DNA from 4 places in the Paenibacillus sp. MER 180 genome. Region 3 is predicted to be linked to each of the others. Evidence: predicted binding sites of a transcription regulator. Region 3 holds the regulator's gene; each other region holds the start of a gene.
The links. The regulator Rex, encoded in region 3, represses fermentation and respiration genes when NADH is low (regulators of the CRP and FNR family bind a similar motif). The targets are predictions, from matches to a motif close to TTGTGAAATATTTCACAA.
Positions count from the first base shown of each region.

Region 1 (8,408 bases), on a different contig from region 3:
TGATGATAAATTGCATATCCTGTGCCCATCCAGCTTGCTCAATGACATCCAACATGGATGGATCCATCAAACCGCAGCCACCACCCATCAGAAGAACGGTCAGCTTGGAGGAATCAAGTCCGTACTTCTTGCGCAGTTCTGTCTTCGAATAGGATTCATAGAAGGCTGGACGAACCGGAATTCCCGTCACCTGAATGCGGGATTGAGGAACACCCTGCTCAATCAATTGCGTCCTGGCATCTTCAGAGCCAGCTAAATATAAATCTGTATAGGGATGCAGCCAGAAGCTGTGATCTGTATGGTCAGTAATGACCGTGACAGCTGGGCAATCAATCATGCCGCGCTCCTTCAGCTTCGATACTGCTGCACTGGCAGCAGGGAACGTACTGACAATGACAGTTGGCTTCATCTGCTCTACGAGCTTTATCAGCGGGCGCAAGCTTGTGAAGCGAACTCCCTTCAATAATTGTGCAAGCTTGCGATCCTTGCGAGTCATATTGAACAAGTACCCGTACATGCTAGGGAACAGCTTCACCCATTGTACGAAGCAATACGTGCCGACACTGTGCAAGTGAGGAGATACCTGCTCCATATAATCAACAACGTGTACATCTGCTTCTGTACCGTACCAGCGTTCAGCCGTTTCTTTAATTGCTTGTGCAGTCTGCATATGGCCGTGGCCAATCGAGCCTGATAGTACAAGCACCTTCGCCCTGCCCGGTGTGGACGGTGCTTCCATCCGTTCGAACATGTTCATAACACTCCTTCGCCGTAGTTGAGTCTTCGTCTATATATTCGATTGCGCTGAGCTGCCAATCGTTTCCTTGTTATCTGGTACTAATATCGTATCCTAACTCCTCATTCATGAAAATGGCCCTCAGTTCGGTTATATCCTAGACCTGAGTCGGGCATGCTGTCCGGACTCTATTCCAGTTCTATCCGCTATTGGTCCTATTTATGGGGATTTTCAGCTTTTTTTATTACTTACCTTTTCCAATGGGATTTGACCCAAAATTAAGTAATTGTTCTATAATGAACGAGAAGGTCTGAGAAAGGTGTGAGTCTGGCATGCAGCATAAGCTGTTGATCGTAGAAGATGACGCTTCTATTGTAGAAATGGTATCGGATTATTTGAGTAGGGAAGGATTTTATGTAGTGACCGCAACCAATGGTGAAGAAGGCATGGCCAAGTTCACCTCTGACACATACGATATGATGATTGTCGATCTGATGATGCCGAAGCTGGATGGGTTTGAGATGATTAAGCTTGTTCGAGAGCGGAGCGCAATCCCTATTCTCATTATGTCCGCGAAGGACAGCGATGTAGACAAGGCACTCGGACTTGGCTTCGGCGCAGATGATTATATCGCGAAGCCCTTCTCGATGATAGAGATCTCTGCGAGAATCAAGGCGGCAATTAGACGCGCTACGAAGTACGTTCAGATCGATACGGTGAAGCCGATGCCCGAACAGAACGTCATTCAGGCAGGTCAACTGCTAATCGATCTTGATAATTATCTTGTACAGAAGCAAGAAGAAACTATGAAACTCACTTCCAAAGAATTCGATATTTTAAAGTTATTCGTAACCAACCCGAATCGTGTGTTCACAAAAGCACAAATATATGGATTTGTATGGAACGATGAATACTATGGCGATGAAAATGTCATTAACGTTCACATTCGCCGGCTGCGGGAGAAGATTGAGGACGATCCGTCGAATCCTATCCATATTAAGACCTTGTGGGGGATTGGCTACAAGTGGGAAGGTTGAGCAATGATGATAACGGGCCTTTTATCTATATGTATGGTAATCCTGTTGATCGTAGTCTACACGCAGCATGTGAATCATTCAAGACGAAATAAGCAATTAACAGAAATTCAAAAGAAGTTGGAACATATTCATCGGACACAATCTGCCGAGAAGCTTCTGCTGTTTACGGATGATAAGCAGATTATTGGGGTCATTGAGCAAATAAATGAATTACTGGTCGATCATGAGAAGGCACTGGCGAATTACGCGAAGACGGAGATCGCGATGAGGAAGATGATATCGAACATCTCTCATGATCTGAAGACCCCGCTTACTGTTGTACTTGGTTACTTGGAGACGCTGAATCTGAGCAGTGAGCGCATTAGTGACGAAGAACGGAATCGCCTGCTCACACGGGTGCATGGCAAGACGGTAGAAGTGATCGAGCTTATACATACCTTTTTTGATTTAGCGAAGCTGGAATCTGGGGACAAGCATGTCGAGCTGACTCGAGTCGATATGAGCGAGCTATGCCGCAAGAATATTCTCCAATTTTATGAGCGGCTTACAAAGAAGGGGGTCGAGGTTGATATTCAGATTCCGGAAGCCTCTCTCTATGCGAGGGGAAATGAAGACGCACTGGATCGCATGCTGAACAATCTCATTTCCAATGCCATAGAGTATGGGGCTGATGGCCGTGTGCTGGGCATAGCCCTGCGCAGTGATGATACGCATCTATTCGTAGATGTATGGGATCGTGGCAAGGGGATTCCTGAACAGCACCAAGACCGTGTATTTGAGCGCATGTATACATTGGAGGATTCCCGCAACAAAAATTACGAAGGCAGCGGATTGGGGTTAACGATCACGAAGCGGCTCGCTGAATCAATGGGCGGTTCGATAGAACTTCATAGTAAGCCGTATAAGAAAACGACTTTTACAATTAAGCTCCTGCGAATATCTTGAGGTATTCTACGAGAAACCGATTGGTGCTGGCTGAGAATGAATAGACGGTTCAGGTCTATTATCGTCGAAGGAAGGGTTACAAGGTTCGAAGAGATTTGCTGTGCTGTAACCAGTATGGCACTCTGCGGACCTTATTTGTATGTCAAGACGGAAAGAACGTAAGGAATTCGTAAGGATTAGGTAAGAAATAAGAAATAGCTCATCGATACAATGAGGATATCAGAAGAGATGAGAGGGGTAAATGAAATGACCTTCCTTATACGGACGCATCGTTTGACGAAGAATTATCAGGGCAAAGATGTCGTATCGAATGTGAGCATGAATATTAAGAAGGGCGAGATATACGGATTCCTTGGCCCCAATGGCGCGGGGAAGACGACGATTATGAAAATGATGACAAATCTCGTGCAGCCAACGAGCGGTGAGATTGAGATGTTCGGCGAGAAGATGACGCCCTCATCCTATTCCTTGCTATCTCGCATGGGAACGATTATTGAGCAGCCGATCTTCTATGATCGCCTTACTGCGCAAGAGAATCTGGAGCTTCATTGCGATTACATGGGCTACCATAATAAGCAGGCGATTGGGGAAGCATTGGAACTGGTAGGGCTGAACGGCATTGAACGCAAGCAGGTGAAGGACTTCTCCCTCGGGATGAAGCAGCGTCTAGGCATCGCGCGGGCCATATCGATCAAGCCAGAGCTGTTGCTCCTGGATGAGCCGATCAATGGTCTTGACCCAATTGGGATTAAGGAGATACGTGACCTATTCAAGAAGCTGTCACGCGAGTTCGGCATTACGCTCTTGATCTCCAGCCACATCTTAGGGGAAATGGAGTTGGTTGCGGACACGATCGGTGTCATTAACCATGGGGTGCTGTTGGAGGAAGTGCCAATGGAGCGGGTCCGGGCGCAGCAGTCTGAATTCATTGAGGTCATCACTGATAATGCGAGCAAGGCAGCCTATGTGCTTGAAGAAGTCATGCATATTTCGAATTTCCGCATTACAGACAATCGGATCATCCGTATCTATCAATCGGGGGTGTCTCAGCAAGATATTACGAAGGCATTTGTTATGAACGATGTCATGGTTGAGTCTGTCCATAAGAAGCATCATTCCTTGGAGGATTACTTTATGAAGCTGTTGAATGGAGGGGCTGCTCGTGAATAAGCTCATTCGACTGGAACTGAAGAAATTCCGGTTTGCTACCTATATACGTACGGCCATGTATGTCACGATCGGGATTTTCCTCTTTATTCTGCTTGGAATCTATGGAGATACAAGCGATATCGCGTTCCATGATATATCCGAGGTATTCAGTATCATCGATACGTTTGTGAAGGTAGCCTTCATTATTACGGCCTCGGTATTGCTAAGCCGAATGGTTATTGATGAGTTCAAGAGCAAGTCTATAACGGTCATGTTCATGTACCCGATTCCACGGAAAAAGCTCATGACAGCTAAGCTGATCATTGTGGTCTTGTACACCTTCATTGCCATTATTCTATCAAATATTGTACTAATCAGTGGATTCCTCTTATACAATTCTTATGCGCACACTGTACCTGGCACGGCGACAATAAGTATGGTCGCGCATCAAGTGACAACTAGTGTTATCAACTCTTTAGCAGCCAGCTGCTTAAGTCTGATTCCATTATGGTTCGGCATGCGCAAATATTCAGCGGCGGCGACCATTACGAGCTCCATTCTAATTGCAGGCTTTCTAGGCTCGTCGACTGGCGGATTTACTCTGTGGTCCATTATTGCAGTGCCATTTGCTTTTGCTGCGCTCGGTGTAGTGATTGGTTACTTGACGATTCGCAAGATTGATACGATCGACCTGTATAAATAAAAATAGATGCAGTGAAATACATTGTTGTGACAGCAATGTGACATGCCCAAATTCGTGACAAATTTCAGAATAACTTTTGGTAAAAAGGTGCAGCACACTGCGGGCTGCTTGTAAAGAGGAAAGAAGGCACAATGTCTTTTTTCTTCTTTTTTTCACTTTTTTTCGACATATTTGTGAAATTCGACACAATGTTCTTATTTTGATCAAGTAATTGCTTTAAAATTGTGATTAATATCACATTGCAGCGTTTCTGTATCTGACAGAATACAACTGGAACATGTAATCAACGTCATTGATCCCGTGTTCGACGCAGGCATTACAGCCTATTCAGCATAGGAATTGAGAGTATAAATAGAAAGGTGGAAGGACAACGATATGTGGGATACGATCTTATTATCGCGCATTCAGTTTGCATCGACGACGATTTTTCACTTCTTCTTCGTACCGGTATCGATTGGTCTAGCATTGCTCATCGCAATGATGGAGACGATGTATGTCGTCAAGGGAAATGAAGAGTACAAGAAGATGACGAAGTTCTGGGGGAAGCTGTTCCTCATTAACTTCGGTGTCGGTGTTGTCACAGGTATTATTCAGGAATTCCAGTTCGGGATGAACTGGTCGAACTATTCTCGCTTCGTCGGAGACGTGTTCGGTGCGCCGCTTGCGATTGAAGCATTGCTGGCATTCTTTATGGAATCAACGTTTATCGGATTATGGATATTTGGATGGGATCGCTTATCGAAGAAGGTGCACTGCTTGTGCATTTGGCTTGTAGCCATCGGTACAACGTTGTCCGCCTTGTGGATCTTGGCGGCGAACTCCTTCATGCAGCGTCCGGTCGGATTCGAGATTAACAATGGCCGTGCGGAAATGAACGATTTCTTCGCGCTGCTGACAAATGGTCAGCTGCTTGTTGAATTCCCGCATACGATTTTCGGTGCATTTGCAACAGGAGCGTTCCTCATCACTGGGGTGAGTGCTTATAAACTGCTGAAGAAGCAGGACGTTTCTTTCTTCCAAAAATCGTTCAAGATTGGTGTTATCGTAGCTACGGTCTCTTCTATTCTGGTTGCGGTTTTCGGTCACCAGCAGGCACAATATTTGATGCATACCCAACCAATGAAGATGGCGGCAAGTGAAGGCTTATGGGAAACAAGTGGCGACCCTGCGCCGTGGACGGTATTTGCAGCAATCAATACAGACAAGCAAGAGAACAGCATGGAATTCAAAGTTCCATACTTGCTTAGCTTCCTATCTTATAGTAAGTTCTCCGGCGAAGTCCGCGGGATGAAGGAATTGCAAGCGGAATATGAACAACTGTATGGCCCAGGCGATTACATTCCACCGGTGAAGACAACATTCTGGAGCTTCCGCATCATGGTTCTTGCCGGAACATTGATGATTCTGCTTGGCATGTATGGCTGGTTCTTGGCAGCACGCAAGAAGCTGGGCAATCCGAATAAGTGGTTTATGCGTTTCATGCTCTATGCAATCTCATTGCCGTTCATTGCGAATACAGCAGGTTGGATTATGACGGAAATTGGTCGTCAGCCATGGACGGTATTCGGTCTCATGCGGACAGAAGACAGTATTTCGCCGAGCGTGTCGGGCGGTCAAGTGCTATTCTCGCTTATCGCATTCTCGACAATTTACACCGTACTTGCTATCGTGCTTGTGTATTTGTTCGTTCGTGTCATCAAAAAGGGTCCGAATGAAGTGTTGAAGGCAGAACATTCGAATGACCCGTTTGATCAGGAGGGACAACATGTTATCTCTTAATGAATTGTGGTTTCTACTAGTTGGAGTGTTATTTGTCGGATTCTTCTTCTTGGAAGGCTTCGACTTCGGTGTCGGCATGTCGACAAAGTTCTTGGCCCGTACAGATGGAGAGAAACGCGTATTAATCAACTCGATCGGTCCGTTCTGGGATGCCAATGAAGTATGGCTGCTTACGGCCGGCGGGGCGATGTTCGCTGCGTTCCCGAACTGGTATGCTACGCTGTTTAGCGGATATTACACGCCGTTTGTCGTTTTGCTGCTTGCATTGATTGGACGCGGTGTCGCATTCGAATTCCGCGGCAAGAAAGAGACAGAACGCTGGAAGAAGTCCTGGGATTGGGCGATTTTCTTAGGAAGTCTGCTTCCTCCATTCTTGTTCGGGGTAGTATTCGCAGGGCTGATTCAAGGCTTGCCAATTGACGGCCAGATGGAAATGAAGGCTGGACTGTTCGATATGGTGAATGTGTATACATTGCTTGGCGGGGTAACCGTTACGGTACTGTGCCTCGTGCATGGCTTGATGTTCACAACGCTGCGCACAATTGGCTCCTTGCAGGAGCGCGCACGTAAGCAAGCGAAGATGCTGCTAGTGCCTTTGGCGGTATTGTTTGTTGCTTTCGGTGCTATGACGTACTTCAAGACGGATGTATTTGAGGTTCGCGGTGGGATCTTAACAGCTGTTGCTGTAGTTGGGGTTATTGTTTATGTGCTCGCTGGTTACTTCATGGCGAAGAAGCGCGATGGCTGGGCATTCGGCATGACGGGCGGAGTTATCATTCTATCGATCGCGTCTGTCTTTATCGGATTATTCCCGCGTGTTATGATTAGCTCGATTGATAAGGCATTCGACTTAACGATTCATAACGCAGCTTCTGGGCAATACTCATTGAAAGTTATGACGATTGTAGCTCTAACCTTGCTGCCATTCGTTCTAGGATATCAAATTTGGAGTTATTTCGTCTTCCATAAACGGCTTCACGAGAAGGAGCATTTAGAATACTAATGGATAAAAATTTGCTCAAGTATGATGGAGCAAGGCCGACGATGTTCATCATTGCCGTCCTTACTCTTGTGCAAACACTATCCATCATAGGTCTGGCAATCAAGCTGGCGGAGGTTATCTCCGCCCTGTTTGCCGGCGCGCCGTTGCAGGAACAAGCCGCAAATATGGGTCTGTTCCTGCTTGCGTTTACCGTCCGTCAAGTGACGACCTTGCTTATGCAGAAGGTAGCCTACAACTTCGCCGAGAAGACAGGGGTAAACTTGCGGCGTCAGTTGATGGATAAGTTGTTCCAGTATGGACCTCGCTTTGCCAAGTCAGAAGGTACGGGCAATCTCGTAACTCTTGTGCTTGAAGGGGTTTCCCAATTCCGCACGTATGTGGAACTGATTCTTCCTCGGATGATGGGTACGGGCATTACGCCAATTCTCATCCTACTCTATGTGCTCACGCTAGATACGGCGTCCGGTATTATTTTGATTGTGACGCTGCCGATTTTGATTGTATTTCTGATACTGGTTGGGCTTGCTGCGCGCAAGCAGATGGATCGACAATGGGAGTCGTACCGCATTTTATCGAACCACTTTGTCGATGCGCTGCGAGGCTTGGAGACGCTTCGCTTTCTGGGGCAGAGCCGCAAGCACAGTGATACGATTGGGCAAGTGAGTGACAAATACCGCTCTGCGACAATGCGTACGCTTCGTGTTGCTTTTCTCTCCTCCTTCGCCCTTGACTTCTTTACGATGTTATCCGTGGCCTCTGTAGCAGTCGGCCTGGGTCTCCGTCTTATTAATGGAGAAATGACATTGGTGACGGGGCTTACGGTGCTGATTTTAGCCCCTGAGTATTTCCTGCCTGTTCGCATGGTTGGCGCGGATTATCATGCAACATTGAACGGGAAAGAAGCTGGAAAAGCAATTGATGCGATCATTAAACATGAAACTGAAGTAGGGGAAAATGCCTTACAGCTTCCGTCCTCTCTTACTTGGACGAAGGACAGCACAATCGCCTTGTCCGGTATAGGTGTGAAGCATGAAGCGGATGGACCGTCTTCACTGA
Region 1 is NZ_JAMAVT010000001.1:329,348-337,755, reverse strand. It holds gene M3661_RS01375 (MGDG synthase family glycosyltransferase) at 1-751, opposite strand, end outside; gene M3661_RS01370 (response regulator transcription factor) at 1,069-1,773, shown strand; gene M3661_RS01365 (sensor histidine kinase) at 1,783-2,718, shown strand; gene M3661_RS01360 (ABC transporter ATP-binding protein) at 2,965-3,888, shown strand; gene M3661_RS01355 (ABC transporter permease) at 3,881-4,570, shown strand; gene M3661_RS01350 (cytochrome ubiquinol oxidase subunit I) at 4,946-6,349, shown strand; gene cydB (cytochrome d ubiquinol oxidase subunit II) at 6,336-7,352, shown strand; gene cydD (thiol reductant ABC exporter subunit CydD) at 7,352-8,408, shown strand, end outside.
Region 1: a site for Rex is predicted at 4,742-4,759, ahead of M3661_RS01350 (cytochrome ubiquinol oxidase subunit I). Genes of this name have one in related genera too.

Region 2 (8,408 bases), on a different contig from region 3:
CATCCTTCAGGACTTGTTGATCAACCAAGAATTTGGCCGTCATGCCTGGCTTAATCTCGTCCTTCTTGTTCTCAGCCTGTGTTTCCAGTGCATAAAATCCAGATTCGTTCGCAACAGGCGACAAAAAGGTAATGCTCGCATTCATGGTTTTGCCGAGATCCGGCAGCTCCACCTTGACTTCCTTCCGATTCTGCAGAAGCAGCATCTGATTAGCGCTCACATTTGCCGTGAATTTGATCGGGTTGGTTGACACGATCGTGAACAACGGCGAAGTGCCTGCCGCAAGCTCGCCTTGCTCGGCCGCTACACGCACCACCTGACCACTGATTGGCGCCTTGATAGACGCGTCTGCTTTACGGTTGTTCGCTTGCTGAATACGCAGCTCGGCTTGCTCGATACTGCGCTTCGCCTGATCCAATTCAAGCTCGGATGCCTGTGCATTATGCAGCGTTTTATATTGGTCCTGCGCTTGTTCCAAGCCCAGCTGCTCCAAGCGGAGCTGAATGTCGAGATCGTCTGCCTTCACGCTTGCCAGAGTCTCGCCTTTGCTGACGGTGTCACCCTTCTTCACGTTCACTCGGCTCAGTTCGCCGCTCAGCTTCGGAATCACCTCGACAGATCGGCTTGCACTCGCTGTTCCAATCATCTCATTGGTCTGATTCAGCGCCCCCTTCTGCACGGCTGCCACCTGAACAGGCGTCTCCTTCTCCTGTGCACCCTGCATTGGCTGTTCTGCCTCCGGACTTCCGCATCCTGTTGCGGCTCCGAGCATAAGCAGAATGCTCCCCATAATCAGCCAACGTCTTCTCACTGCCATAATCGTCCCACTCCCCTTTTGTCTATTATTTATGAAATAATCCCCCTAGCATTTCAGCGCAGCCTACTTACTAAAGTTCTAGTTGTATGGTTTAGACGTAAAATATCAGCTGCTCCCCTTATGATAACACGAGAATGAACCACGGGTCATTCCATAGTGTGGATAAAAATGTGAAGATTGCATGATGTTGATTTTTCAGCTGCACCAAAAAACCTCGCCTCCAGCAAGGAAGCGAGGTTTTCACCTGTCTGTTAATTCGGTTGAAGCTGCGACATGAGCGTCTTCATCTCATCAATCGGACGATTGGCATCGTATGGGTATCGGTTCAGTACTTCGAGCAGCAATTTGTACCATTTCCCCTTGTTGCCGATCTTCGCCAGCATATCATCCATGGTAGCGATCAACTGCTTGTATTCAGGAATTTGCCCTGGTGAATATACCTCAAACTCGTAGAAAGAGTTGCCGAAGACGGTTGCCCGCTGGATGCCTTGGAACTTCACGTAGCGTGCTGGCGTTGTATCAAATTCGAGAATGTCCATTTTACCCTTGGACTCGATGATTCCGCCTTCACCGGAAATATTTCTCCAGTTCGTCTTGTCATCAGATACAAGAAGCTGATACTTCTCCGCATAGGCGCCTTCCCACTTGATAATTACCTTATTGATATCCTTGACCTCTCCCAAGTCTACAAGGAACCAAGCATCATCCACATACTTGCTGGCCCAACGAGTAGACGGATTGCCATCTACAGCCTTATCCGAGGAATAGTAAGGAAACTCTGGTTCCGAAGATTCCGTAGCCTTCTGCAAAGCCAGATTTTCCGTGCTGAGCAGCTCGATTGCTTTGTTGTAGATGACCACATTATCCAACATACCCTTAAATGCGTTCGTCTCGCTTCCAATGCGAAGCGTCGGCAAGACAAGCGTATTCATCTTTGGATATTGCATTTCCAAACGTTCCACATACTCATCAATATTGACGAATAGTGATACGCCCTTGTCATCGCCCTTCAGCAAGATATGGGTCCACTTGTCTTCTGGAACGACGTAATTGAAAGTACTGTCGTAATGCTCTTTGCTGAATCCAAGCTTGCCTGTCTTGCCCTGCTTCAGCTTCAAAGTGCCAACAGGCGATTCCATCAAGACAGCGTCATCTGGATTATCCTTGTCCGGCTTGATCCACATGGACGCGGTCCAACCGAACCCAATCGCATCAACTGGCGTCTCGATGTAGCTCTTGCCGCCGTTGAAATGCGCGCCCTGTTCATATTTCCCTTCTGTAATATCCACATTGACTGCCTTGCCATCAAAGCCATTGCCTGAGCTATCCTTGAATTTCTTCTCGAACATGTACTCCATAACGAGATTTTCTGGATTGTTTACTGTTATTTTGTGGGAACGATCCGCATTCGGCGCATCACCGATCACCTTTGTACGATTGTTAAATTGCGCAAAGGATTTATCATCGCGCGTTCCCGTCCACAGCTTCTCTGCTACGACCTGTATGCCAGGCAGCAATCGGATATGCGCATCGTCCATTGACAAGCCATTCGCTTCAGATACGTCATTCCACATCGAGAACATGCCACCCTTCACGCGCGGATGGCCAAGTGGCAGCGATGTGTTCTCCCACTTGTTCGGCTCCCACTCATCGTACAGGAATTGCGAATTCAAGTAGTTTCCGTATAGGGTAGGCACAATGTACATGTATACATTCTGCGAGTTGATGACATCATAGCCGAGATCCACCGCCTGCTGTGGCGCACCGTATGGCTCATACCAGATGTCCATCGTTGCGTCATTGCTAATCGGCGTCGTTCCGGTATATTGGGTCAAGCCTCCCCACATGTGCGGGTGCTTGCCTTTGCTGTTAATATGCTTCACAAGTGTATCCATGTACCAACGGTAGCGCTCGATATCCGGACCCCAATATTCATCCGTGCCAATATGCACTTCTGGCCCGACGAATGTTGGGTCACTTCCATCTATATACTCATTGAATAAGTTCTTGATGAATTCCACGGTTTCCGGCTTAGAAATATCCAAATGGGAATCGTCTCCAAGCGCCGGGTTGTAGGTCGTGAATACGCGAGAATGTCCGGGTGTGTCGATTTCAGGGATGATATTAATGCCATAGTCCATGCCCATGAGCTGCAAATCCTTGAATTCTTGCTTCGTATAATGCCCACTGGCACTTGCAAGTCCAGGATACGTCGTGCTTTCTAAGCGGTAAGCTGCACGTGTGCCATCTGCGAATGGCTCCCCGACGTCATCATTCAAGTGAATTTGGAACATGTTCATCTTGTACCATGACAACAGCTTCACATAATCGCGAAGGAAATCAACCGTGAAGAATTTGCGGGCTACGTCGATCATGAGTCCACGCTTCTCATACTTCGGATAATCCCTTGCTTCACCTCGCGGAATCGTCAAGTCCTTATTCTGCTTAATGATTTGGAGCGCTGTTCTTGTTCCGAAGAAAGCCCCCTTAGCTGATGAAGAGGTAATGGCTACGTAATCCCCTACCTTGAATACATTTCCTTCATCGCCAAGCCATGATAATGACGGATCAATCGACAGATACAGATCCCCAGATTTCGGCGTTCCAGAGACTACCGTAAGCTGGTATCCCGTCAGATCCAATACATCTGCGCTAGTCAGCTCTGCCGCCTTACGGAGCAAAGACTCATCCTTTGGATTGACTACAATTCGCGAAGATTTCTTTAGCTTGAAATTGCCCGAATCCCCATACCATTCGCGCAGAGAAGGGATTACTTCCGGCTCCGGGTTACGATCCGATGTCTGCTTATGCAAGCCTGGAACGATTACGGGGATACTTCCTGACAGCAGCTTCCGGTCTGGATTATTCTGATCCTCCACCTGAATCATCAGATTCACCTTGGCGTCTACTAGCGGTGTACGGATGTTGCCATCACGGTCGATGACAGGAACCCTGTCGCTGCCAAATACACTGACGCTGTAGCCTTCCGGCACTCCTGCAGTGGACCAATCGAGCTTCGTCTGTCCAGCTTGCACCGTGAGCGCTGCCGTCACCTTGTCAATGACAGATTGCAAGTCATTCAATTGATACACCTCAAATTCAAAAAAGGAATAGCCATACAGTACTCCATCGACAGGAGCACGCTTTACACCTTGGAACTTCACATAACGAGCTTCGAGGGAAGGGAAATCAACCGTCTCCACACCGCCCTTACATTGGATGGAACCATCGTTGTCCTTCACATTCGTCCAGTTCTGAGCGTCATCCGATACAAGGATCTTGTATGTTTCGGCCGGTGTTTGCCAGCGGATTACGACACGATCGAAAGCTTTTTTCTCTCCAAGATCTACATAGAACCATTGATCATCTTCCTTCGCCGAAGACCATCTTGTATTCCCTTTTCCGTCTACAGCCAGCTCAGGCCCCAAATAATCTACTTCATTACCGGAGGAAAAGGCTGGCTTATGCAGAGCTAGATTCGTTCCGCTAAATGTAGCATCCGCGAGGAGACGAGCAGCTTCCTCATTGGAGTCTCCAATCGGATTCGGAAGGATATTGCCATCCTTGTCATACACGACATCTGTAACGCTCGGCGGAGTCCCATCACCCTTATCTGGTTTAGATAGGACTGGGCCTTCATCTTGATGCTCCACCTTTACATTCTCCTGCCCGTTTGGTTGAGCGTACGCCTTAGGCTGCACTACTGTAAGCGTCGAGGTCATAACAACCATCAAACTGAGCAGCATCGAAACCGCTTTCAAATACATAGATCTCTTCATTATTTCCCTCCATCTCATCTAGTTATCGGATAGCATAGTCCCTCCTTCTTCCTCCCTCCAAGCTCATCTGCGCCCAATTTCGCAAACGCTTTCTTTTCCTTTCCTCTCTATCATATTACAAAAAAATGCAACTAGAAAGGAGGAACTTTCCAATTGCATTTCTTTTTTTGAATTTCTACTCCGGTATGAATCATTTTGCTCGCTGCTGTGATGCATGAATCGCTTGAGCGAACCGCGCTATTCCTAACCCAATTTCATCCTCATGCGGTCTTGCATACGTAAACCGGACATACCCTGGTTCTGAACCGTAGACCGTACCAGGATTATAGAGAACCCCTCCCTTTATGCTTTCCTCTAGCAATTTTGCATCATGAACGGGGGTTCTCACTTTGCACCATAAGTGCAGCCCTCCTTGTGGAAGGGAGTACGCCACCTCCCCCGGAAGTTCGCGCTGCAGCGCATCTATAAGCAAGTTCCGTTTCTTGAGGAGTTCCTGCCGCAGCCGTATCAAATGGCTGTCAAAATAAGTTTCCGACAGCAAACGTGCGGCGATCCGCTGCGGCAGCACACTCATTCCGAAGTCGATTTGCTGTCGTTCAGCAGCAAGCCGCGTGATAACAGACTGCGGGGCAACCATCCATCCGATCCGCAAGCCTGACGCTACAATTTTGGATAATGAGCCAATATAAATGACGGTATTGTTTGTATCAATCGATTTCAACGTTGGCGGTGGACTGCCTGTGAAGGAAGTCAGACTGAACGGATCATCCTCCACAATGGGAATGCCTAAGCTGCCGCAAATCTCAAGCAATTGTTCCCGTCTAGAGGGGTCAAGCACACGGCCCGTTGGATTATGATAATTCGGATTCACGAATATCATCCGTATGTTGTGCTCCCGATACAAGGACAATATCCCTTCCGGACATACCCCCTTCTCGTCTACAGGCAGGCGAAACAAGCGCAAGCCCGCCGAGTGAAACATCGGCAGAGAATAATAGTAGGAAGGATCCTCTATCGCGATCGCATCCCCAGGCTGAAGCAATCGGCGAGTTATTAAATAGAGCGATTGATGAGACCCTGATGTAACGAGAATCGATGATGCTGTCGTTCGAAAGCCGCGATATTGATGTAAAGAAGTGGACAGAACCTCCCGCAGCGGCACATAGCCCTGAGGATCGTCATAGCTCATGTCCTCATGCAGCAGATGCTCGCTCAAAAGCATCCGCATCTCTTCATTTGGCGACAAATCGGGTGACAGTTCTCCGCTGGCAAAGTCTATACAGTTGCTGCCCGAATCCAGTGCGGAACGAATCAATTCGGCGTATACAGGATCAGGCTGGACTAGCTTGCAGCTATCTAAATATTGATGCCAATCTGGCGTTTGTTGAGAGTCTGCCCCCCACTTCGACTTGCTTACTCGAGTACCACTACCGACCATGCTTTCAATAATGCCTGCAGCACGCAGCTCTTCATAAGCTTGAACGATTGTGCTTCGATTTACATGTATTTGCTCGGCAAATTTGCGTTCCGATGGAAGGACGCTTCCCGGAGAAAATTCACCGTTATAAATGCTGCGCTCAATATATGCGGCAATCTGCTGATATAGTGGTTGATTGCTGGAACGATCCGGTTGCCACATGGAAATACACCTCTTGCTTTCTTGGTCTGTGATTTTTATCACATATAATTAAGTATATCATTGCTCTTCGTGATCTCGTACTGACCCTTTTCATCGAAACGTTGTCAACTCTGTGTCAGTCTCTTGAACATGGATGACCCCGCCCTGTTGAAATGGATGGCGACATCCCCTCCAGTCTGCTCTAAGATAATGCTGAACGTGAGAACTTCACTTGACTGGCTGCCAGTGCCATATGACAAGAGTATGTACGATGTGTGCAATGATGTGTGCTGCGATGTACATACAGCCTCGTCAAGCTCATAACCTAACGCTTTTCTTAACGACTGAATCTTAACGAGTGCCACACTCACAGCACCACATAACGTGAAGACATTCACATTATTCGAATCTCACAGACCTTTTTCTTGTTCCACGACGATCACATTTTCATCACAAGGAGGCCTCTATGGATCAGGTCATTCTCGCGCGAATCCAATTCGCATCAACAACATTATTCCACTACATCTTCGTCCCCATGACGATTGGACTGGCGTTTTTAATCGCCGTATTAGAGACGCTCTATGTCGTCAAGGGCAAGGAGATTTATAAGCAAGCTGCCTTGTTCTGGAGCAAGTTATTTCTGATTAACTTCGCAGTTGGCGTCGTCACCGGCATTTTGCAAGAGTTTCAGTTCGGGATGAACTGGTCGAATTATTCCCGCTTCGTCGGTGATGTGTTCGGGCCATCGCTTGCCATTGAAGGTCTGCTCGCCTTCTTTATGGAATCCACCTTCATCGGCTTATGGGTGTTCGGCTGGGAGCGCTTATCGAAGCGCGTTCATCTCGCTTGCATCTGGATCGTCTCGATCGGTACCGTGTTGTCGGCGTTCTGGATCTTGACCGCCAACTCGTTCATGCATGCGCCTGTCGGATATGAATTCAACAATGGACGGGCAGAAATGAGCGACTTCTTCGCACTCATTACGAATCCGCAATTGTGGCTGCAATTTCCGCATACGCTGTTCGCCGCATTCGCAACCGGCGCCTTCTTCATGGCAGGCGTCAGCGCTTGGAAACTGCTGCGTGGACACAATCCGGACATGTTCCGCCGTTCGTTCCGCGTCTCGATTACCGTTGCCTTGATTTCGTCCGTCATCGTTGCCTACATTGGGCATGCACAGGCGCAGCATCTGCTCACTTCTCAGCCGATGAAGATGGCAGCGGCCGAGGCACTCTGGGATACGAGTGAGGATCCGGCACCGTTCACGTTATTTGCCACAATCGATACGGAAAAGAAAGAAAACTCGTTCAAAATCCAAGTCCCATATATGCTCAGTCTGCTATCGTACAACAAGCTTAGCGGCAGTGTGGAAGGGATGAATCAGATTCAAGCTCGCTATGAACAGAAGTATGGACCAGGAAATTATATTCCTTCGGTCAAAATGACGTTCTGGAGCTTCCGCATGATGGTTGCCGCAGGAGGGCTCATGTGCCTTGTCGGCATTTACGGCCTGATATTATCCCGCAAGAAGAAGCTGGAGCAGCGCCCATGGTTCTTGAAGCTGATGGTTGGCATGATCGCCTTTCCGTTCCTCGCCAATTCGGCGGGATGGCTTATGGCCGAGATGGGTCGTCAGCCGTGGGTTGTGTTCGGAGTTATGCGTACAGAGGACGCCATATCGCCGACAGTTACGGCGGAAGAACTTCTCTTCTCGCTCATTGCGTTCACGACCATTTATGCGGTACTCGCCATTATCGACGCTGTTCTCTTCGTCAAGGTGATACGTAAAGATGAGCTGATGGAAGAACCGGAGGAAGAAGATATGAAGAATTACGATCCATTTGATAAGGAGGTAAGGCATGCTATCGCTAAATGAGTTATGGTTCATACTCGTCGCCGTGCTGTTCGTTGGCTTCTTCTTCCTCGAAGGATTTGATTTCGGCGTAGGCATGGTCGCCAGGTTCCTCGGGAAGACAGATCATGAGCGCCGCATCATTATCAACACAATCGGTCCTTATTGGGATGCGAACGAGGTATGGTTAATTACCGCTGGCGGGGCTATGTTTGCCGCCTTTCCGGAATGGTATGCGACGATGTTCAGTGGCTTCTATATCCCATTCGTCGTGCTGCTGCTGGCGCTTATCGCGCGCGGTGTCGCGTTCGAGTTCAGGGGCAAGATGGATTATGGCGCTTG
Region 2 is NZ_JAMAVT010000004.1:225,875-234,282, forward strand. It holds gene M3661_RS08350 (efflux RND transporter periplasmic adaptor subunit) at 1-817, opposite strand, end outside; gene M3661_RS08355 (discoidin domain-containing protein) at 1,069-4,596, opposite strand; gene pdxR (MocR-like pyridoxine biosynthesis transcription factor PdxR) at 4,787-6,235, opposite strand; gene M3661_RS08365 (cytochrome ubiquinol oxidase subunit I) at 6,681-8,090, shown strand; gene cydB (cytochrome d ubiquinol oxidase subunit II) at 8,074-8,408, shown strand, end outside.
Region 2: a site for Rex is predicted at 6,597-6,614, ahead of M3661_RS08365 (cytochrome ubiquinol oxidase subunit I). Genes of this name have one in related genera too.

Region 3 (8,408 bases):
GTGGAAAAAATACGCACAGATGTTTCCCTCTAGTCATTTCCAAACGCCTGAACATCTGTTATGCTAAGAACAGAAATTGTGAGAGGAAAGCTATTGAGATGAGATTTGCTGTTTTGGATTTTGAGACGACCGGCAGTCAGCCGAACGATGAAATAATTCAAATTGGTTTGGTTATTCTTGGCCATGATTTGAAGATAGAACGCGAATATCATACGCTTGTGCGGCCAACTGTTCCCATACCGGAATTTATATCGCAGCTCACTGGCATTACCGGGGAAGATGTGAAGGATGCTCCGGATATTGATGATGCCATGACGGGGCTTGTCCCTTTGCTAGGGGATGTCGTACTGGTCGGCCATAATGTGGCCTTCGATTATCAATTCCTATGCAGGGCGCTGGAACAGACGGGATATTTGCCGTTCACAGGTCGTATATTAGATACAATTGAGCTGCTTCGCATCCTCTTTCCATCACTGCCTTCCTTCCAGCTTGGTTCTGTGTCACATGAGATGGGGATTGTTCATGATCGCCCGCACCAAGCAGACAGTGATGCGCGGGCGACAGCAGATATATTTATTCGCTGTTTAGAAGCGATTGACCAGCTTCCGTTATTGACGCTACAGCGCGTCGTTGATGTGTTTGGCGATCAAGAGGAGCGGGATTTGAAATGGCTGCTTGCAGAGAAGCTTCAGGAGCGTGAGGTGTCTGATTGGACAGAGGAAGAAGGGTATTATCCGTTCCGCCAATTGACGTTGAAGCAAGCGGATTGGACAGAGACGGAGGCGCCGCGTGATTCTTCAGCAGAGAACCCGCTTAAGGGAGTAACCTTCGCTCAGTTCCTGGATCAGGTCAAGACGAATCTGGCAAGCCGCTTGGATAATTATGAGCCGCGCGAATCGCAGGAGCAGATGTTCAATGAAGTGATGGAGTGCTTCGAACAAGAGCATCACCTGCTAATCGAAGCGGGTACTGGTACCGGCAAGTCGCTTGGGTACTTGCTGCCATCCATATATCAGAGTGTTTCTCAAGAGAGCAAAGTGATTGTTAGCACACACACAATCAATCTGCAAGAACAGCTGAGACAGCGTGATTTGCCGCTCTTGGAGAAGATTGTGCCGGTTCCATTTAAGGCATCCGTATTAAAAGGCCGCAGTCACTATTTGTGTTTGAGAAAATTTGAACATAAAATAAGTAATAGAGAGTATGTACATGCACGCGATGATAGTTTGACAGCTGCCCAAATGCTGGTGTGGCTCAGTCAGACGGAGCATGGAGATGATGAAGAACTGCATTTCGTTCATAAGGGTGCAGACTTCTGGGATACCGTTGCCAGTGATAGTGATTCCTGTCTGAATCGCGCATGTCCTTGGTTCCGTCGGTGCTTCTACCACCGGGCAAAGAATGATGCGAATTTATCGGACATTATTATAACGAATCACTCCCTATTGTTTACGGACGTGATTGCGGAGCATCGTTTGCTCCCCGCATACGAGCAGCTTGTCGTAGACGAAGCACATCACTTCGAAGAAACGGCAGGCAAACATTTAGGCATTCACTTGCAATATTTTTCACTCATTCATCCGCTGACCCAATTGTTCAAAGACAGCAAAAATGGTGCGCTTGTATTGCTGCAGCAGCGTCTTCGCTTGTCAGGCAATGAAAAAGCGCTCGTATGGGCTGAAGGGATTGAGAAGCTGTTAACACAGCTTGTCGATGTTAAGGATCAATGGGATCGGCTGCATGAGCTGCTCTATCAAATGCTTCCTTCCATGAATGAAGCGGGGCAGGCGGAAGGCGGACAAGCTGTTCTCCGGCTGCCATCTGGCAATCGTCCTGATGGATGGAGCTCCGTATCGGAGCTCGAAGGCGATATTCACACGCGTTTAAGTGATATTGTTCGTTCGGGGGAGAAGCTCGTCAATGAATGGAAGGATTATGATGATGATGAAGTGCAGGGCGTTACGGCTGATGTGACAGGTTTATTCAAGGACATAGGGCAGCTTCGCGATGAATTCCGTGAATTTATGCAAGGCAAGGATGCGGATACCGTGTACTGGATGGAGGGCAATCTCCAATACAAGCATAAATCAATGCAAATGTATGCGGTCCCTGTCGATGTAAGCGAAGCGCTGAAGCGATACTTCTTCGAGCCGAAGAAGAGCGTAATCTTAACTTCGGCTACATTGTCCGTTGATAAATCATTCCAATTCGTAGCCGAACAACTTGGCTTGAAGGATGCGCAGCGGGATGGTCGTCTAAATACGGTCATACTCCCGTCGCCGTTCAACTACCGGGAACAAGCACTTGTTGTCATCCCGCGTGACTTCCCTAGTGTGAAGGGAGCATCAGATGCCAAGTTTAACTCGACGCTGATGCAGTCCTTGGCTGATGTAGCCAAGGTAACAGAAGGACGTATGCTTGTCTTATTCACGTCATACCGCATGCTGCGGGATGTGTATGAACCGCTGAAGGAGGCGCTTAGCCTGCATGGCATTCAAGTGCTGGGACAAGGGATTGACAGCGGCAACCGAAGCAAGCTGACACGCCGATTCCGAGATCAGCCGAATTCAGTCCTGCTAGGAACGAGCAGCTTCTGGGAAGGCGTTGATATTCCAGGAGATGCGTTGACATGTCTTGCGATTGTACGGCTGCCATTCCAGCCACCGAATCATCCACTCGTGGAAGCGAAGTGCGATCGGCTGAAGCGGATGAATCAGAATCCATTCCGCAAATATTCCGTCCCACAGGCTGTAATTCGCTTCAAGCAAGGATTCGGCCGCCTTGTGCGTACGACGCAGGATAAGGGAATTGTCATCATATATGACACTCGTGTAATAGAGACAAGCTACGGCAAACATTTTCTTTACTCGCTGCCTGGCCCAAAAATGGAGCATATGGCAACAGAACAACTTGTACCACGTATTGATACGTGGCTAGACCATAATCAAAGAGGCATTGGAGAGCGATGAGAGGGGCTTGTTCAGAATGAAAGCACTAAAGATATCAGAAGCTGTCGTTCGGCGATTACCCGTGTATTTACGTCATCTATTGGAATTGAAGCAGCGAGAAGTGCTCACAGTTTCATCTCAAGATTTGGGACAGAAGCTGAACTTGAATCCTGCGCAAATTCGGAAGGATCTAGCGTATTTCGGCGACTTCGGCCGCAAGGGCATTGGGTATGATGTATCGTATTTGATTCAACAAATCAGACATATTTTGAAACTGGATCAAGTTATCCATGTTGGATTGGTCGGTGCAGGTAAATTAGGTCACGCACTCTGTAACTACACCGTATACTTGAAAGATAATATGAAGATCGTTGCAGTGTTCGATGCACAGGAATCCAAAATCAATACCGAGATAAATAACCTGAAAGTTCAGCCGATGTCTGACCTAATTACGACGGTACGCGAGAAGCAAATCCGTATCGGGATTATCACGGTTCCTGCTACAGAAGCTCAGTATGTAGCTGATCAATTTGTAGAGGCGGGTGTAGAAGCGATCTTGAACTTTGCGCCTGTCATTTTGAGGGTTCCTTCGAATATCCGTGTGCATACTGCCGATTTTACAACGGATTTGTTCAGTTTGGCCTATTATTTATCTGATAATGGAAAGGAAGTACCCGCCGAATGACACACCGAATCATTATTAAAAACGGCATGTTCGCCGATTTGTCTCCAACTGCGAAGCAGTCCTCATTCCATGGGTTCATGGTTGTTGAGAATGATCGCATCGTTCATATTGGATCGGAGCTGCCAGAGCAATATACAACAGCTGATGCTGAAATCATCGACGGCAAAGGTCTATTCTTCATTCCAGGCCTTATTAATACACACGGGCATGCTGCAATGTCTCTGCTTCGTGGGTATGGGGATGACTTGGCGCTTCAGACATGGCTGCAGGAGAAAATGTGGCCAATGGAAGGCAAGTTCACGGCCAATGATGTCTATTGGGGAACAGCTCTGTCTGTGATCGAAATGCTGAAGGGCGGTACAACAACCTTCGTAGATATGTATGACTACATGGACGAAGTAGCGAAGGTATGTGAGCAATCCGGTATCCGTGCATCGCTTATGCGCGGTGCGATTGGCTTATGCCCAGAGGATGTACAGCGCGAGAAGCTGAACGAGGCGATTCAATTCGCGAAGGATTGGAATGGGAAGGCAGATGGCCGCATTCGTACGATTATGGCGCCGCATGCTCCGTATACTTGTCCTCCAGCCTTTATTGAGAGCTTCGTACAGGCTGCTCATGATCTGGATTTGCCATTGCACACGCATATGTCAGAGACAAAGGCAGAAGTTGAACAGAATGTGAAAGATTATGGACTGCGTCCGGTTGCGCATTTGGAGAAGCTCGGATTCTTCTCCCGTCCTTCCTTCGTTGCGCATGCTGTCCATTTGACGGACGAAGAGATTGAGACGCTTGCGAAGTATCAAGTTGCGGTGTCCCACAATCCAGGAAGCAACCTTAAGCTTGCGAGCGGTGTCGCTCGTGTTCCTGAGATGCTGCGTGCGGGTGTTGTTGTATCCTTGGGTACGGACGGTGCAGCAAGCAACAACAATCTGGATATGTTCGAAGAAATTCGCCTTACGGCCTTGATTCATAAAGGGGTGTCCGGCGATCCAACTGCGGTTCCTGCTGCAGAGGCGCTGCGCATGGGTACGATCTATGGCGCGCAGACCATTCGTCTTGACGATATTGGAGCGCTTGAAGTAGGCATGAAGGCTGACTTCGTTGCGGTAGATATTGATCAACCTCATTTCCTGCCACATACCGACTTGGTATCCCACATGGTATATTCAGCGTCTGCGAAAGATGTCAAGCATGTATGGGTTGACGGCAAGCAGGTTGTGAAGAATGGGGAATGTTTGACGATGGATGAAGAACGAATCCTTCGCGAGGCGCAGCAATGCTTTGATGGCTTGCTGGCAAGATAGGCAGGAGGAGAATTCATGCAGAGAAGACGCGTACGCCGGAGGTCGCATTGGAAGTGGTTGATTCCGGTACTCGTTCTCTTATTTCTAGTCGGATTGTTCTTCGCCACTTATCAGTATGTGCAATACATCAATAAGGACGAACGGGTCAAGGAAGCGGAAATAATAAAGCGGGCGAATGAAGCAGTGAAGCTCGTAAATGTGACAGAAGTGGAGAAGGGTGTATGGGATCAAGTCGTATACATGGTGCGGGGAACTGACGAACATGGTAAGGAGCAGACCGTGTGGGTACTCCCTGATAAGGTAACTCCTATGGCGGAATCAACCTCTAAAGAGACGATTCAAGCCCAGATAGAAGCCCAATATCCGGATGCGGATGTAATCCGCATTACGCCAGCTTTTAAGGATGATCAATATGTATGGCAGGCATTGGTCAAACGCAAGGATGAACAAGGGGTTGTTCATTACTTCTATCATTTCTATTCATTTGCGAATGGTTCCTCAATAGGGGATGTCTATACGCTGCCTAATAAATAACATATTCAATGTTAGCCAATAACGAGTAATAGGCGATTTTGCAGCGCTGCTGCTTTGCATATGACGTACATATTGTACGCTATGCGAAGCAGCAGCGCTTTTTGTATTGGAGTAAATCCATTTCGATGGCAATCATGGTACACATTACATCCATAGTTGAAGTGACATATGTGATATACTCTTGATATATCAGATAGAGATTACTAGGGGTATTGATATATATTTGCAACAGGAGGTTTCAGCATGGCGAAAAAGATTCGAATCATGCCTACTTTGCTCATTATGGTCACGACAGCTGTTGCACTATTTGGAGGTTGGACACTGTATGAACGTAATTTCGTGAAGCAGCCTGTGGAACGAGTATTGAAGCAGCATGCTGAAATTACGCAGTATGATGTTCAATGGTATCCTGATGCGCTGCAAGTGAAACTGAAGAGCAAGGATGGCACCAATATTAGCAGCCTGATTGAAAGAGTGTCGGACGAGCTGCAACAGAATTCGAGCGGGAAAAAAGTACAATTGGAATACTTGAATGATGAGAGCACGCCGCTTATCGATAAGTTATGGTCACGTGCAATGTTCGACATTGCAGATGCAATGGTACATCAGAAATACAGCGATATTCCTGTTAGGTTGAAGGAACTGCAGCAGCAAAATCCAGGTATTCAGATCCAAACGGAAATGGATTCACGATATGTGTATATTCAACTCAAGGATGAGAAAGGAAGCAAGACCGTATTGCTTCCTTTGCAAGCATCGCCTGTGGGGGTATGGCCTAATGAAAAAGCAACGGCAATCCGTTCGTAGTTGGGAATTGGCATTAGGGATCGTAATCCCAGCGATATTATTTGTCAGTTATCTTGGAGTTAATATATGGCCGGTCATCGCGGCAGTTGCCGCGATCAGTGCTCTTCTGCTGTTTGTAAATCGCAGAGGACAAGCTGGCTTGGCGCGTTCGTCAGGGCGTGCGAAGTCAGGCAATAATCAGATTAGTGAAATGAGCTTCGAGCGTATTGGCGGGCAGGATAGAGCCAAGAATGAATTGATTGAAGCTCTTGATTTTCTGGTACGGCCAGATGACATTCGTAAATTCGGGATTCGTCCAATGAAAGGGATATTGTTAACTGGCCCCCCAGGAACGGGGAAAACGTTAATGGCGAAAGCATCTGCTCATTATGCAGACGCGATATTTATTGGTGTGTCAGGCAGTGAGTTTGTTGAGATGTATGTTGGTGTCGGAGCGGGACGTGTACGAGAGCTGTTCAAGGAAGCAAGACAGCGTGCAGAGAAAGAGAAAAAACAAAATGCAGTTATCTTCATTGATGAAATTGATGTGATCGGCGGCAAGCGTGAAGGTGGGCAACAAAAAGAGTATGATCAAACGCTCAACCAGCTGTTGACGGAGATGGATGGACTGTACGCAGATGAGTCACCGCGTATTCTGGTAATGGCGGCCACGAACCGTAAAGAGATGCTGGACAGTGCATTGCTGCGCCCAGGCCGTTTTGATCGACATATCCAAGTAGATATGCCGGATAAGAAGGGACGCAAGCATATTTTGGAGCTGCATGCTACGAATAAGCCACTGGCGGAAGAAGTAAGTCTGGAGCAAATCGCAGAAGAAACGTTCGGCTTCTCAGGCGCTCAATTAGAGAGCGTCCTGAATGAGGCGGCTATTTATGCAATGCGTCAGGAGCAAGAGGCGATTACGATGGAGCATCTCTCGCTTGCGATTGATAAGACGTTAATGGGAGAGAAGAGTGATCGAGAGACGAATGAGGAAGAACGACGCCGGGTGGCGATTCATGAACTTGGACATGCGATAGCCGCAGAGCTTGTCCGGCCGGGAAGCGTATCTCAAGTTGCGTTAAGCCCTCGCGGCCAAGCATTAGGCTATGTTCGACATCAACCACAGGGAGATCGCTACCTGTATACAAAGCCATTTCTTGAGGAGCAAATCATCATTGCGCTGGGCGGATCGGTAGCAGAGGAGTTGTTCTACGGCAACCGTAGTACGGGCTCACAGGGGGACTTCGATCAAGCACTCAACATTGTAGAGACGATGGTGAATGCAGGATTGACGGATCTCGGCATTGTCCGTTTGAAACATCTCTCACCAGATGTCTTGACAAAAGAAACGCAGACGATTATGGTAGATTTGACCTATCGAACGCGTGAATTGTTGGAACAGCACCGAGATGCTTTTGAGCGATGTTTGCAGCGTCTATTGGAAGAGGAATTGGTGAACGGAGATACGTTCCGGTGTCTGTTATGTGACAAGAAACAATTACCAGCGTGATTTCACGCTGGTTTTTCTTTTTTGCTCTCATATTCATGATAAGATAAGGTGAGGTACCTATGCACTGATAACGAAACCATCATCTCGGGTACACTATGCAGAGCATAGCAACAGGAAAGGTGGAAGAAACCATGTTTTTCAAAAAGATCGGCGTCATCGGCGGCGGTACAATGGGCCAAGGCATTGCAGAAATGCTTGCTGTCAAAGGCTTGGACGTGCTGTTGGTGGAGCAATCGCCGGAGAAGCTGGACCACGCGTATGAAATGATTGAAACGAGCCTGGATAAGCAGCTTGAAAAATGGGCAATCACACAGGCCGAAAAAAAATTAATTCTTTCGCGCATACATAAAGTGACGCATCTGGCGGAACTAAGTGCATGCGATATGGTAATTGAAACAATATCTGAAGATCTGGAAGCGAAGAAATTGGTCTTCGCTGAACTGGATCGCGTATGTCCAAGCAGCATTATCTTGGCGAGCAACACATCAACACTGTCCTTGACAGAAATGGCAAGCTCAACGAAGTATCCTGAGCGTGTTATTGGCATGCACTTTATTCATCCGGTCTCCAAAGTCGATCTCGTGGAAATTATCCGCGGGTTGAAAACTTCTGACACTACTTTCAATGAAACAAAA
Region 3 is NZ_JAMAVT010000003.1:342,722-351,129, forward strand. It holds gene dinG (ATP-dependent DNA helicase DinG) at 99-2,969, shown strand; gene M3661_RS06640 (redox-sensing transcriptional repressor Rex) at 2,986-3,633, shown strand; gene M3661_RS06645 (amidohydrolase) at 3,630-4,940, shown strand; gene M3661_RS06650 (hypothetical protein) at 4,956-5,474, shown strand; gene M3661_RS06655 (quinolinate synthase) at 5,718-6,281, shown strand; gene M3661_RS06660 (AAA family ATPase) at 6,253-7,773, shown strand; gene M3661_RS06665 (3-hydroxyacyl-CoA dehydrogenase family protein) at 7,905-8,408, shown strand, end outside.

Region 4 (8,408 bases), on a different contig from region 3:
TCTGCTGTTGAACAGCTGCATGATCATTCTCAGCAGATCGAGAACATTATTGATGTTATTACGAATATTGCAGGGCAGACGAATCTTCTTGCGCTCAATGCGTCGATTGAAGCAGCAAGAGCCGGGGAGAGCGGCAGAGGGTTCTCAGTCGTTGCCGGAGAGGTACGCAAGCTGGCTGAACAGTCTAGTGAATCTGCCAAGCAAATAGCCGAGCTTATTGTGGAAATGCAAAACAGCACGCAGGAAACGGTAAATGCAATGGCTTATGTACGTCAGGATGTTGCGTCAGGTATGAAGGTTGTTGCGCAGGCAGGGCAGATGTTCGAGCATATCATGGCGCTGGTGCAGCAAGTGACAGGGCAAGTACAGGAGACATCAGCTGCGACAGAACAGATGTCAGCAGGTACTGAGGAGATTACTGCTTCAGTTGACGAAATGGCGAAGATTGCAGCAGATACGTCTTCCACCGTACAATCGGTGGCGGCTGCATCTGAGGAGCAGCTTGCCTCTGTAGAGACCATTTCTGCTTCGATCGGGCAATTGAAGCAAATGGCGGAAGAGCTGCAGGAGATGGTGAATCGTTTCAAGCTATAATCGCATGTAGAATAGGGATTTCATTGTATTACCGGTTGCTAGAAAATAGCGGCCGGTTATTTATTTTGTAAACGAAGCAGAAACATTATGTACAGAAAAGGATGTGCCGCAGCACATCCTTTATGTATACGATTATTTATAATAGGAGTCGATGAGTGGAATAAAGTATCCACCGCCGCCTTTGACTTGGAAGCTGATAACAACATTTTTTACACCGCCAATATTGGCTTCAATTTCTTTGAGTCCATCTTCAGGAAGAATCGAATCTACTTTCTTTAGCAGTGCGTTCTTGTCGAGATCGGAAATCTCGATATTCGTTAACTCTTGATCGATTGCAGCAAGCTTGATGACGATCTTCTGATATTTTTTGTTAGGAGTGACGATGATGGATGGCGCTTGTGAACTATCAGAATGATCATAGATGACTTCCTTATAATTTTTGCCGCTGTAGGTCGTTTGTGCAGGGTCTTTGGAGTAGTAAGAGTTCGAAAAAATTTCTGCATTTAGAGGAGTGCCGTTTACTTTTTCGCCCACAATGATTTCATTTGTTTTCGAGTCGATGGCAACTGCAACATTCAATGCGCTGCCAATGCCTTTAACCGGTACATATACGTTGCCGTTATACCTAATCGGTTGCAGTGCCAATCCCTTGTCATCATTGAACTGAACTGCCTTTCCATTCACCTTCACCTTAGCAGTGCTGTCCAAGTAAGCCTCAATCTTCTTCAGGTTGGTGCCTGCATACACGCCAGTGCCTAGACCGACTAGTAATGCAGCGCTAGTTAGAGAAGCGACTAGTGCTTTTCTCAATTCATCCCACTCCTTTTTATTCACACAAATGAAAGGAAATCATAGCTAGATAGTAGAGGAACAGAGGTCTACAATCAATAGTTCTAATTGCTTATTATTCGAGCAAACTGTCACTTTCCCAGCGTCAAGAGGGAGTGATCATTGGAAGGAAAGTGTGTACATATAAATAAAACGCTTGGACTGCGAAGAGCCCAAGCGTTTGAGGGGGGAGATATACTAGCTTTATTGTGCTTTTACGAATTCAGCAGATTTAATACCTGCTTGGCGACCGAAGATAATGATATCTGCAACGGAGTTGCCGCCGATACGGTTCTCACCGTGCAGGCCGCCGATGACTTCACCTGCTGCGTAGAGACCTGTTATAGCCTTGCCATCCTTGGTTACAACTTCGGTGTTTGTGTTGACTTTTACGCCGCCCATTGTGTAGTGGATACCAGGAGCAATTTTGATTGCATAGAATGGTCCAGCGGACAATTCGTTGTCCATGCCTGTTGTTCTGCCGAATTCAGCATCTTTTTTGTCTTTCACCGCGCCGTTCCATGTATCAAGTGTAGCTTTGAGCTGGTCGCCCGGAACGCCCATTACTTTGGCCAAATCTTCAACCGTTTCGCCTTGGATGACAAATCCCATTTTGTCGTATTGTTGAATAGCTTTTGCACGGGATTTCACGCCAGAATCAAATACAAGGTAAGCTGCTTTGTCAGACAGTTTATTAATTGCTGCCGTTACGTTATCGCGAGTATCCAGCTCGTTCGTGAATCGTTTGCCGTCTTTATCAACCAAGATTGCACCTTCACCGCGAACTGCTTCCCCGATAAGATAGGACTTCTCTTGCTGTACAGTAGGGTGAACCTGAATTTGATCCATATCTACAGTTACGCCGCCGAGCTTCTCAATCATCGTAATGCCGTCACCAGTGCTGCCGATTTGGTTCGTTGTTACGAGACCTTTCAAATCAGGGCGAACAGAGGAGATCATGTCCATGTTAGCACCATAACCGCCTGTTGTGACAACAACTGCGTTTGCGGCAATGTTCTTCTCATCCTTCTCTTCGAAGAGGACTTTAACGCCATTCACTTTTCCGTCTTTTTCTGTAATATCAGTAACTTTCGCATTTACGAAAACCGGAATTCCTTTGGACTGTACATTCTTGACCAAGCCGCTGACGAGATATTGTCCAACAGCAGATCCGTCTTCAGGACGGTGTGTACGTTTTTCCTTCATACCGCCAGTAATCGTAAGGTTGTTCAAGCGAATGCCAATGGAATCCAACCAGTCGATTGCGCTTGCGGAATTGTCTACGAAGTAACGAAGCATTTCTTTGTCGTTCGTACCGTGACCGCCTTTTAATGTTTGTTCGAAGAAGAGGTCGTTATTGTCTTCAATGCCTTGCTCTTTTTGGAACTTGGTCTGAGATGCATTCATACCCGAAGAGGATTTCATCGTATTTCCGCCAGCTGCCGGCATTTTCTCGAAAATAACCGGATTCATGCCTTTGGCTTTGGCCTCAAGAGCAGCCGTCATTCCTGCTCCGCCAGCACCGATGATGATGATATCATATTTGTCTTTCAGTTGATCGATAGGGGTATAGCTCGCTTTAGAAGCGCCGGACACAGCTTCTGTTTCTGGTTTCTCCGTTTTTGCTGCGTTGTCTTGATCCTGCGTCTTGTTCCCATTACCACCGCATCCTGCGATGATAAGCATGATCGACAGAAGAAGAATCATTGTTGCTGTAGCTTTCTTTCTCATGTGAAACCCTCCACTTTCTATCTCTTTATAAATGAACATAGTTGCAATACCCAGAATAGCAATCAGACGAAGCAAACCAGATGTTGGGTGAGCTATGTACTCAATATCTCCGTTGTTTTACGGTTATCTCTGGTGCTGTTCCGTACTGAAAGGGTGTTTGTTTAATGTTCATTTTAATTTTAATCAATTATTAATACAAAGATTGTGATGTATTTCACATTACGGGGTGATTTTTATCATATTTGTCCTGCGTAAATATTGGTAAATAGAAACGAAGTTAAATGATGCCTAGCATATAGGAGTTAGAACGGGTAGATATAGGTGGTTCTTGCTAAGAAGTTTTGCTATAATGTGGGTTATATTATGAATTCCCCCCTATAACATTGTAAGGTGATCACTTATTATGGCACTCTCATTTGCAAGATTAATCAAATGCAAACCCCCGATACCCTGACATTTCGATGATGTAATTGAGATTTCCGAAATTATAGGGGGAATGCAACTTGGCACAAAAAATCTCAACTCCATCATTGCTTTTGTTTATTATTCTGGTGGGATTTCCACAAATCAGTGAAACGATATACACGCCTTCCTTGCCGGACATTGCTAGTCAATTGCAGGCAAGCAACAACATGATTCAGCTTACGCTCAGCATTTATTTTCTTGGTTTTGCATTTGGCGTGTTGTGCTGGGGAAGGTTATCGGATGCAATTGGCAGACGTCCTGCTATGCTGTGGGGCATTTTCGTATATGGAGTAGGCAGCCTAGGTTGTTATCTGTCAGGTTCCGTGGAATGGCTATTGGTAAGTCGGTTCATTCAGGCATTCGGTGCAAGTACAGGCTCGGTTGTGACGCAAACGATTTTGCGTGAAAGTATTGACGGTTCGAAGCGTCATGCTGTATTTGCTCAAATCTCAGCAGCACTTGCCTTTACACCGGCTTTAGGGCCGCTGATTGGAGGATGGGTCGACCAGTCGCTAGGCTTTAGGGCTGTATTTCTAACCCTTGTCGTGATGAGTGTGGCAATATTCGCGTACACGTTCGCTTCTTTACCTGAGACGAGAGTTGCCACGACGACCTCGAATGTGAGTACAATATCTGTCGTTAAGCGCCTCATTGCAGACGGCAGAGTATGGGCATTTGGCTTTCTAATCGGAGCAACAAATGGCATTCTGTTCAGTTACTATGCAGAAGCGCCTTTCGTTTTTATTGAATACTTTGAGATGACGCCCGGCATCTATGGCTTCTTTGGTATTTTTGTAGCGCTGTCTTCGATAATAGGAGCCATGCTGTCGAAGAGACTATTGTCCACCTATAAGCCAGAGCAGATCATTCTGATCGGCTGTCTTGTTACCGCGCTCGGTGCTGGAGCGCTAGTCGGTTTTACGCTTAGTGGATTAAGCTCATCGCTGTTGTCCATGAGTGTATTTGTCGGCTGCATCTTCATTCTGCTGCTCGGGATTGGCATGGCCATTCCGAACTGCTTAAGCTTGGCGCTGGTACGTTACAGTGATGTATTGGGTACGGCAGGTGCTATTTTTGGATTAGGGTATTATCTCATCGTGAGTCTGATTACGAGCGGAATGAGCTATTTGCATAATGACTCATTAGTGACGATGCCTATGTACTTCTTCGTGCTGGCGGCTATTATGGTTATCGTGAGCAGACGAATTTCGAGTGAGTAAGCAAGGTAAACGCATAGCAACTAGAAGTGCTACTGCATAGAGACAGAAGCCGATTTTCTGAAATAGAAAATCGGCTTTTTTTGTTTTTTTCTTCATATGACCAAATGAATAACATTTCGATCGTAATCAAACAGTGGAGTTGAAGGAATTCCAAGTTCTAAGTGGAATAGGTAAACAGGTATTTTAGTTCATCTATATTACTTCATATAGGAGTGGAACCATATTTGAATGATACATTCAAAACTACCTTAATCATCTTATTATCAGTGCTAATTGTATTTGGAATCCCAACGTTCATATTCTTAGAAGTCTACCAATTTCCTAAGAAGATCGATGTGGTTCGATCTGCTATAACTTATAATGAGAAAGACCCTTCATCTTTTAAGAAAACCTCGATTTACATATCCGGGACATTAGTTCGGCCTTTTCTACGACAACATAAATTCGTAGGTTCCATTCGAATTGACGGCATCGATATTTCGAACAAATATATATCATTAGATACGTATATATTTGAAAAAATAAAAGGGATTAATTCAGGAAGTTTGCTTTATCATAGCCCAGACCTAAAAAAGTATAAAGAGGAAGGAGCTATCTGGGCAGGTATGATTTGGTTTGATGATGATTTTCAGGATATAAACATAGAGTGTTTCAAAGAGATGAAGGAGAATGTGGACTTTATTGTCACGGCTGATTCTTATGAAGATGCGCTTCTTGTTCAACAGAAGATGAGGAAAGCTTTTGGATCTGGTTTTATTCCGAGTGAATAGTTCGATTTGATGTGCATGGTATTTAATAGAGAAGTCCGTAAACATATAAAACAGCGGCAGTTCGGACGATGTGTTGTCCATAACTGTCGCTGTCTTCATTTCTAGCAAATCCATTTCTTGTTTTTGCAAGAAATGTGGTTGGTATTATATCAACCTAAGGTCAATTAATGAAATAAGTAGCCGTGATGTGGTTGATTGTATAGGTGGAAGGTGCCGCAAACTGCAAATACAGATACCCGTCTTCAGTCGCAGTGAAAATTCTTCCTACATTGCTGTTGAAAAATGTCCCGAGATGATTGCTCGAGTCATATACCGAAAAGTACGAATAGCTCCCTTGTGCATAGACCGTAAGCTGTTGGCCTTTCTTCAAATAGATCCCTTCCAGTGAGCTCAGTTCATTGGGACGAAGTGCAAAGTACTTAACGAACTTCTGTGTTTGTTGAACCTCAGGCTTGACAGCATCGATAGGTGCAGTGGAAGCATATGCAGGTGCTGCTGTAGCCAGGGCGACCAGTACTGATAATGACATAAGCAATTTCTTCAAACGGATTCAACTCCTCTGATAGTTTTGTAAGTAATATCTGGAAGTTATGTTAAATATAACTCAATATCGGATTCTTGTAAACAGTTAATTCCGATTTTTATTGTAGGAAATAAAATGTTATCAGTATGTAAAGAGAAGGCTGCCAGAATGATTGGCAGCCTTTAATCGAATGAGGATATTGTGATTCATTGATTTGTAGGATTGCGAACTCAAAACTATCAATTATTTGGGTCGATCAATGCTAAAGATTTCACCTAGCTTCGAGTAGTTGTTACCGGCTAATCGGCTCACAGGCTTTAATCGTTGTGCATCGATATGCCCGCCCTCAACCAATTCTTCCGCAATGTGAAAGCACACGACTCACCCGATAATGAGATCACATGCTGGAGACGAAGGAGTTCCGCCGAGAGCAAGAGATTGCTCTAACGTACATTCCATGCGGATTTTGGCTTCGGCAATCCCTGGAACCTTAATCTTAGTGCTTGGGATGGAGGTAAGTTGAGCGAAGTCCACTTCGCTCTCATCAGGCGGAAGATTGGCCGCGGTTAGATTGATTGCCTCGATGTAATCCTCATCCGATATATGAACAACAAACGAGCCTGTTTCCATCATATTTCTAGATGTATCTTTGCGAACACCATTTTTCCTTTGAACGGATACAGAAATCATGGGCGGATCGGCAGAAATGATATTGAAATAGCTATAAGGTGCGGCATTTAATACGCCTTCAGCTGACAATGTTGTGATGAACGCAATTGGTCTCGGGAGGATACTGCCGATGAGCAGTTTATAATTATCCCGCTCGGTTTGCTCCTCCGGATAAATGGTTAACATGGGCTCACCCCTGATTAATATGGCTTGGTAACCAAGATGAGGCTGCATGAACCTCAGAATGCGTTAATTGATGGCCATGCTGCTCCCAATGTACGGTTACATGTGCACCTGCTTGGGTTAACAGCGTCTGCAGTTGTACCTGCCGAATGGGAACTGACCCCGCTACCTCAGCGACTAACCATTATGGAGAAATTCATGGAGTTTCCGGTCTTTACGTCGCAGATAATAGCGTGATACCCGTTCTTGCTGCAGCGAACCCGACTAAGTTTGTTTTGAAGCAAATGATGATTCCTAGTGAAGAATAGGAGCAAGTAGGATGGGTGCAGTTAAACTGGCAGTTATTTTTTACAGCATGACAGGAACGAATTATCGCTTGGCTCAATGGGCTGCGGAAGGCGGCAAGGAGCAGGGGGCGGAAGTAAGAGTATTACAAGTTCCAGAATTGGCTTCTAAAGAGACAATACTAGAAAATCCAGCGTGGAAAGAACATGTCGATCATGTGAAGGATGTACCCGTTGTAACTCTTCAAGATCTTGAATGGGCGAATGCCCTTATTTTTAGCGTGCCGACACGTTACGGCACAATGCCCGGACAATTGAAACAGTTTTTAGATACCACAGGGAAGTTATGGTTCCATGGCAAGTTAGCTAATAAGGTGGTTAGCGCGATGGCTTCAGCTCAAAATCCCCATGGCGGGCAGGAGCAAACCATTCTGGGAATCTATACCGCTATGTATCACTGGGGTGCCATTATAGTTTCTCCAGGGTATACGGATCCATCCCTTTTTACAGCCGGGGGAAATCCTTATGGGACAAGCGTAACTGTACAAAACGGTAAAATGGTAGAGGATGTTCAGGCTGCAGTAAAACATCAAGCCAAACGTACCGTAGACGTCGCAAAATGGATCGTAGCAGGCAGTAATTAGTATGACTCTGTCCGTTGCTGTTCAGGAAGCTGAGAAAGGAAAAAGATTGCCTTCCAATGAGAAATAGGTTGTACCGCCGTTCGTGATTAATATAATCAATGCATCACACTTTTCTGACAAGCCGATTGCTGATAACTCCCGGATATCTGCTGCTCGATCCCAAAAAATTTGCTCAGTTAATGGCAGGGTGTTGGAAGCAGAAACAATCAAATCAGATTGAATGAGGACAGCTCCTTCTTGAAGCAAGCTATCAGGTTGAAATATAGATTCTAATAGTTGACTTGTAATTACCGCATTAATGGGTATCCCCCCGTTTATAAATGGTGCTACAGGGTCGTCAGCCTCTATTACAATGAGAGCTTCTTGGCGTTTTCGGTTAAGTTTATGTATGGCTAGTGATAATTCAGTACTGCATTTCGTATACTTGGACAACATACGATTAAGTAAGTATGTTGATGCAGTCGTTTCCAATTCAAGCAGTTCTCTTGACAACTTTT
Region 4 is NZ_JAMAVT010000006.1:170,688-179,095, forward strand. It holds gene M3661_RS12185 (methyl-accepting chemotaxis protein) at 1-594, shown strand, start outside; gene M3661_RS12190 (hypothetical protein) at 727-1,404, opposite strand; gene M3661_RS12195 (flavocytochrome c) at 1,627-3,153, opposite strand; gene M3661_RS12200 (multidrug effflux MFS transporter) at 3,657-4,838, shown strand; gene M3661_RS12205 (hypothetical protein) at 5,063-5,608, shown strand; gene M3661_RS12210 (hypothetical protein) at 5,769-6,152, opposite strand; partial or broken gene M3661_RS12215 (flavin reductase family protein) at 6,375-6,986, opposite strand; partial or broken gene M3661_RS12225 (GMC oxidoreductase) at 7,118-7,291, shown strand; gene wrbA (NAD(P)H:quinone oxidoreductase) at 7,303-7,911, shown strand; gene M3661_RS12235 (diadenylate cyclase) at 7,933-8,408, opposite strand, start outside.
Region 4: a site for Rex is predicted at 3,356-3,373, ahead of M3661_RS12195 (flavocytochrome c). Genes of this name have one in related genera too.